2 regions of the Xanthobacter sp. genome follow, and region 1 is predicted to be linked to the other one. Evidence: riboswitches for the same ligand, from Rfam matches in the RefSeq annotation. Region 1 holds a riboswitch; the other holds the start of a gene.
What was found. Region 1 has a riboswitch for cobalamin ahead of ACE3QW_RS19320 (DUF1636 family protein). Riboswitches for the same ligand answer to the same signal wherever they lie in the genome.
Positions count from the first base shown of each region.

Region 2: it holds a riboswitch for cobalamin, as region 1 does, so the genes downstream of both, metE (5-methyltetrahydropteroyltriglutamate--homocysteine S-methyltransferase) here and ACE3QW_RS19320 (DUF1636 family protein) in region 1, are expected to answer to the same signal.

Region 1 covers NZ_JAYRPE010000067.1:2,489-5,918, forward strand. Annotated here, with positions in the region: gene cobW (cobalamin biosynthesis protein CobW) at 1-906, opposite strand, end outside; gene ACE3QW_RS19320 (DUF1636 family protein) at 903-1,421, opposite strand; cobalamin riboswitch at 1,480-1,681, opposite strand; gene glyS (glycine--tRNA ligase subunit beta) at 1,893-3,430, opposite strand, start outside.
Region 2 covers NZ_JAYRPE010000045.1:52-3,481, reverse strand. Annotated here, with positions in the region: gene metE (5-methyltetrahydropteroyltriglutamate--homocysteine S-methyltransferase) at 1-2,162, opposite strand, end outside; cobalamin riboswitch at 2,279-2,477, opposite strand; gene ACE3QW_RS13705 (hypothetical protein) at 2,612-3,094, opposite strand; partial or broken gene ACE3QW_RS13700 (citrate/2-methylcitrate synthase) at 3,248-3,400, shown strand.

The sequences.
Region 1 (3,430 bases):
GCCCTGCACGAGCAGGCGCAGCGGCTTGCCTTCCACGGCGGCGAAGCCCTTCACGCGCAGCACGTCCGGCGTCTCCGCCGCCTTCACCACGCGCGCCGCCAGCGCGGCGGGATCGGCGATCTCGGGCAAGGCCAGGACGATGCTCTCGAACTCGTCGTGGTCGTGGTCTTCCTCGTCGTCGTGATGGGTGCGGCGAGTGTCGATGACATCCTCCGCGCCGACGCCGAGGCCGAGCAGCACCGCCAGATCCACCTTGCCGCCGGAGGACCGCACCAGCTTCACCGCGCGCGGCAGGGCACCGGCCACCGCCTTCTCGGCGGCAATGAATCCGGCCGCATCGAGCAGATCGGACTTGGAGAGGATGACGAGATCGGCACAGGCGATCTGGTCCTCGAACACCTCTTCGACGGGATCGTCATGGTCGAGGCTCTCGTCCCCGGCCCGCTGCGCGTCCAGCGCGGCGAGATCGGGGGCGACGCGGCCTTCCGCCAGCGCCGGGCCGTCCACCACGGCGATCACGCCGTCCACCGTCACCCGGCCCTTGATGGCCGGCCACTGGAAGGCCTGCACCAGGGGCTTGGGCAAGGCGAGGCCGGAGGTCTCGATGAGGATGTGGTCCACCTTCGGCGCGCGGGCGAGGATCTGGTCCAGCGCCGGCACGAAATCATCCGCCACGGTGCAGCACAGGCAGCCGTTGGCCAGCTCCACGATGGAGCCCTCGTCGCAGCTCTCGATGCCGCAGCCCTTCAGGATCTCGCCATCGATGCCCACGTCGCCGAACTCGTTGACGATGACCGCGAGGCGCTTGCCGCCGGCATTCTCCAGCACATGGCGGATCAGCGTCGTCTTTCCGGCACCGAGGAAGCCGGTGACGATGGTGCAGGGCACGCGGGCGAGGGAGGTCATCGGGTCTCCTTGAGGGTGAGCGGGGGAACGCGCGCGACCATGCCGCGCTTGAGAGCATCCGGCCGGCCGCGCCAGGGCATCAGGCCGTCTGGCGAGCCGGCGAGAAGCGCGGCGCCGGTGAGAAGATCGGCGGCGCTGTCGGGGGAGAGGTCGCCGAACACATAGGTCCAGCCGTCGCGGCGGACCATGGCGGCGGAGAGCGCGCGCTTGCAATTGGCGAGGCAGGAAACGCCTTCGACCGTGACGCCTTCCACCGCGACGCCTTCGGGGAGGGACGCGGCGCAGGCGGAGGCGAGGAGGCGCGCGCCGTCGCGCTCGGCCAACTGCTGAGTTTCCTGTGGGGCTTCGCTGCCGGGGGCGCGGCAGGTGGTGCAGATGAGGAGGGTGACGGCGGGAGCAAGATCGCGCGCGGCTTCCGGTGCAGCCTGGGGCGCGCAACCGGCTTCCGGGCTTTCGCCACCCGGCTCGGGTGCTGTGCTGTCGGGAATCGCGCCGCGCTCCACCGAAACGTCCACGGGTGCGAGCGCCCGCGCGCACGGGCTCGAAGGGACGCAATACCGGAGCACCCCGCCCGGCGCGGACCTCGTCGAAGGCAGGTCTCCTGGCTCGCGGTTCACCGCCCCCGCCGCCTTCCCGGATTGCTCCAGTGGCGTCTGGCAGGGGCTCACCGCCGACAGTTGCGGGGGCAGCCGCGGCATTGGAAGCTCTTCGCCTCCGCACCGCATTCCCTTTTACGCCCGTGTGGGACCACGGGACCTTCGACGCCGCCACTAAAGGCAGTGGCGGGCGGGATTGTCAAATGAGGGCGTGGAAATGCGTTCGGCGGCTCGGATTCAACCCGTCATGGCCGGGCTTGTCCCGGCCATCCACGTCGGGCCGATAGGGCCATCGCCTGAAAGATGTTCCCAGCCCCACCACGTGGATGCCCGGGACAAGCCCGGGCATGACGGTGAGGGGGCGAGACAGCGCGCAATACGCCCCCTGCCCTACCCCTCGATGCGGTCGAAATCGGCGATGCCGCGGGTGGCGGCGCGGATTTCGTCGAGGAGCTTCAGGCGGTTCTCGCGCAGCGCGGGATCGGGGGCGTTCACCGTCACGGCGTCGAAGAAGGCATCCACCGGCTGGCGCAGGTCCGACAGCGCGGTCATGGCGGCCTCGAAATCCTCGGCCGCGACGGCCTTGGAAACGCGGGCCTTCACGTCCTCGATGGCGGCGGCGAGGTGCTCCTCGGCCGGCTCCTTGAGCAAAGCGGCAGAGGTGGGGCCGGCGAAGGCGCGGCCGTCCTTCTTCTCCTCGATGCGCAGGATGTTCACCGCGCGGCGATAGCCGGCGAGGAGGTTCCTGCCATCCTCGGTGGCGAGGAACCCGGCAAGCGCCTCCACGCGGCGGACGACGAGTAGGAGGTCGTCCTGCCCTTCGAGGGCGAAGACGGCATCGACGAGGTCGTGACGGGCACCGCGGTCGCGGAGGTAGACTTTCAGGCGGTCGGCGAAGAAGGCGAGGAGGTCGGAGGCCTGCTGGCGAGCGGCAGGGGCATAAAGCTCGGCCTCCAACGCCTCACCCTCGCGACCTCCCGCCATTAGGCGGCCTAATATTTCCTTCGCTGCGAGAGAGGGCTCATCCTTGGCGTCAGTCGAAGCCGCCTCTGCGCTAAACTTGCCATGCAAGTAGGCACGCTGGACGGCAAGTGGCAGCAACCTCCAAGAAAAGGGCATGGCTTCCAGAAGCTTAACCCGCAGCCCATTCTCCAGCACAATCCTAATCACCCCCAACGCCGCCCGCCGCAGCGCGTAAGGGTCCTTGCTCCCGGTCGGCTTCTCATCAATCGCCCAGAAGCCCACCAGCGTGTCGATCTTGTCCGCCAGCGCCACGGCCACGGAGACCGGCGCGGTGGGCACGCGATCGTTGGGGCCCTGCGGCTTGTAGTGCTCCTCGCAGGCGGCGGCGACCTCAGCCGGCAGGTTCTCGCCCTGCGCGTAGTAGCGGCCCATGAGGCCCTGCAGCTCGGGGAACTCGCCCACCACTTCCGTCAGCAGGTCCGCCTTCGCCACCAGAGCGGCCTCCTCGGCCAGCGCCACCGGAGCGCCGACCTTGGGGGCCAGCTCCTTGGCGAGGCGGACGATGCGCTCGATGCGCTCGGCCTGCGAGCCCAGCTTCTCGTGGAAGGTGATGGACTGGAACTTGGGCATGCGGCTGGCGAGGCCGTTCAGCCGGTCCGTGTCCCAGAAGAATTTCGCGTCCGAGAGGCGGGCGCGGATGACGCGCTCGTTGCCGGCGACGATGGCCGCGCCGCCGTCCGAGGCGACGAGGTTGGAGATGAGGATGAAACGGTTGGCGAGGCGCCCGGTCTTCGGGTCCTTCAGCACGAAACACTTCTGGTTGGCGCGGATGGTGGCGCGGATCACCTCGTCCGGAATGTCGAGAAAGCGTTCCTCGAACGATCCCATGAGCACCACGGGCCATTCCACCAGCCCGCATACCTCGTCCAGCAGGCCCTCGTCCTCCACCAGCTCAAGGCCAGCGG
Region 2 (3,430 bases), on a different contig from region 1:
TAGACGCCGGGCCCGATCTCGTTCGGGTACTTGTAGCTGCGGAAGGCGTCGAGCAGCTCCATCTTCGAGCGCGAGGTCTCGATGGAGATGACGTCCGCGTCCATGGCACCGATGGCATCGATAATGTCGTTGAACTCGGAATAGCACATGTGGGTGTGGATCTGCGTCTGGTCGCCGACGCCGGACGAGCACAGACGGAAGCACTCCACCGCCCACCGGAGATATTCACCCCACTGGCTCCGGCGCAGCGGCAGTCCCTCGCGCAGGGCCGCCTCGTCGATCTGGATCATGGCGGCGCCCGCCTGCTCCAGATCTTCCACCTCGTCGCGGATGGCGAGGGCGATCTGCCGGCATGCAGCGCTGCGCGGAAGGTCATTGCGCACAAACGACCAGTTGAGGATGGTGACCGGCCCGGTGAGCATACCCTTGAGCGGCTTCTGCGTCAGCGACTGGGCGTAGCGCCACCACTCCACGGTCATGGGCGCCGGGCGGGCGACGTCGCCGAACAGGATGGGCGGCCGCACATAGCGTGAACCGTAGCTCTGGACCCAGCCGTGCTTGGTGAAGGCGAAACCGGAGAGTTGCTCGCCGAAATACTGAACCATGTCATTACGTTCGAACTCGCCGTGGACCAGCACGTCGAGGCCGATGTTCTCCTGCCACCGCACTGCGCGCGCGGTCTCCTCGCGCAGGAACTGGGTGTAAGCGTCATCGCTGAGCGCACCCTTGGCATGAGCCGAACGGGCCTGGCGCACCTTGGCGGTTTGCGGGAATGAGCCGATGGTGGTGGTGGGAAAGGCGGGAAGGCCGAAGCGCTTGCGCTGGAGTTCGGCACGCGTGCTGAACGGGCTCGTGCGGCGGGCCATGGCGGCCGTGACCGCGCTGGTTCGTGCCGCGACTGCCGCGTTGTGCACCTTGGGCGAAGTCCGACGCGCTTCAGCTGCCGCGGCGGAGGCATCCAGCGCGTCCTTCACCCGCACGCGGTCCCCCGAAAGCGCGGCCGAGAGCACGGCAAGCTCGTCCATCTTCTGCAGCGAGAAGGCGAGCCAGGACTTCAGGTCCGGATCGAGATCGGTCTCCTGCTCGAGATCCACCGGTACGTGGAGAAGCGAGCATGAGGGAGCAAGCTGCACATGATCGGTGCCGCGCCGTGCAACCACTCGCTTCAGACGTTCCGCGAGCGCCGGCAGGTTCGCACGCCAGATGTTGCGCCCGTCGATGGCCCCAAGCGACAGCACGAGGCCCGGACGGGCCTTCTCAACCACCGCCTCAAGCTGTTCCGGCGCACGCACCAGATCCACATGGAGGCCGGCAACCGGCAAGGACAGGGCCGCATCGAGATTGTCGCCGAGCGCGCCGAAATAGGTGGCGAGCATGATCTTCAGGTTGGGCAGAGCGTGCGCGATGGAGGCATAAGCACGCCGCAGGGCGTCACGCGCAGCATCGTCGAGATCGAGCACGAGACAGGGCTCGTCGATCTGCACCCACTCGGCGCCGTTGGCGGACAGGCGGCGGAGCACATCCACATAGACCGGCAGGATGTTGCCGAGGAGGCTCAGGGGATCGAAGCCCGCCTCCTTGCTCTTGCCGAGCTTCAGGAAGGTGACGGGTCCGAGCAGTACCGGCCGGGTTTCATAGCCGAGGGCTTTGGCCTCGCGATACTCGTCCACCGCCTTCAGGCTGGCGAGCTGGAAGGTCTGGTTCGGAGCGAATTCCGGCACCATGTAATGATAATTGGTGTCGAACCACTTCGTCATTTCCTGCGCCGGCGCCCCCTGCCCTGCACCTCCGTCCCGGTGATGGGAATGGCCACAGGAGGCCTCGGACGCCGCGCCATCAGCGCCCCGGGCCATGGCGAAATAGACCGAGAGCGGGACTTTTCCACCGCGCCAGCCATAGACTTCCGGAATGGCGCCGACCATCACGCTGGTGTCCAACACCTGATCGTAGAGAGAGAAGTCGTTGGACGGGATCACGGTCACGCCGCGCGCCTTCTGGCGGGCCCAGTTCGCGGCCCGCAGGGACGCAGAGACGTCCAGCAGCTCCGCGTCGCCGGTCTTCCCGGCCCAATAGCTTTCAAGCGCCGCCTTCAGCTCCCGGCGTGGACCGATGCGGGGCGTCCCGAGCGTGGCCACGGGAATGGCGGGGGGTGGTGTGGTGATGGTCGTCACGGCTCTTCAACCCTTCCGTTGAATGGGCGAAGGCCATGGCAGCCGCGTCAGGGCGCGGTGGGCGCGAGCCAGCCGAGACCCAAGCGCACCACCGGGACACCCCGCCCGAGTACGTATGTTGTCGGGGCAGGTCTCCTGGCTCACGGGTCTCGGCCGGTCGTCCGTCTTCCCAGGATTGCTCCCAGTGACACGAATGGACGTCAGCTCGCCGCTTACAGTTGCGGGGGCAGCGCCGGCATTAAACCGGCTTCCCTCTTAGCTCCGGTGCCACAAACGGCCCAGAGAACCACGACGCGGTCAACGTACGCGCCAAACGCCAGCACGTCAACGACATATAAGGACATCTTTATATCGGAAAATGGAGATCGAATGCTGTGTGGACATGGGTCTCGGCTGGATTGGAGGAATGCCTTCGGGACGACTTCGGCGAGGGGGAGCCACTACAGGGCATCCTGAACCCTCCAACCGGAGATAATCTCGGGGTTCGCCTGAATGCTGGCGATATTTGCAAATGGAAACATAGGGAACTGAATTGTGCGGTCGCCATGGTCGGTTTTTTCCCGGCCGCAGGTGGGAAGGCGCCCATCCTTGTACCAACGAATGCGCTCTCTGGGAGTGATGCCAAGAGCCCTGTCAACGGCTTTCGGGGTAAGCGGGGCGAACAGTATCTCGCCGATACGAGTCTCCATCCGCTTGGTAAACGCCTCAAGCCGGCGCTCTCCGGGATCGGGAACCCTGAACGATATCCATCCTTCGCCAACCGCATAATCACCGCCGTCGAGCTTTCGCGCCATGAGCCTCGCGAGGCCTTCCGATGCTCTGATGCGGCGGTCTCGATCGATGGGTGGGAGATCATTCCATGTGAGGCGAACCAACACATGTGCACCCTCTTTTTCCGTCGTCACTCTGCCGGGCTGACCCATGTAAAACCTCGACAAAAGCTTGCACTAGACAACAACTTCGCTGCCACGAGAGAAACTTGAGCCTTGGGGGTCTCCATGCCCGCGGAACGCGGCAGATTTGGGCGATTTAGATTGCTGTTACCCTTAAATCCTAGACCACGTGCGGTCATATCCGTCATCGCCCGCACGTCGGGTTGGAGCGCGCACATTCTGGAGCAGCGCGCCGACAACAAGATCATCCGCCCATCGGCCAATTATGTGGGGCCAGAGCACCAGGTGTTCGTGCCGCTGGAAGCGCGCGGTCGCGCCGCCGTCCGCGCGGCCTGAAGGAGAGACACATGCCCTATCTCGTCGCAT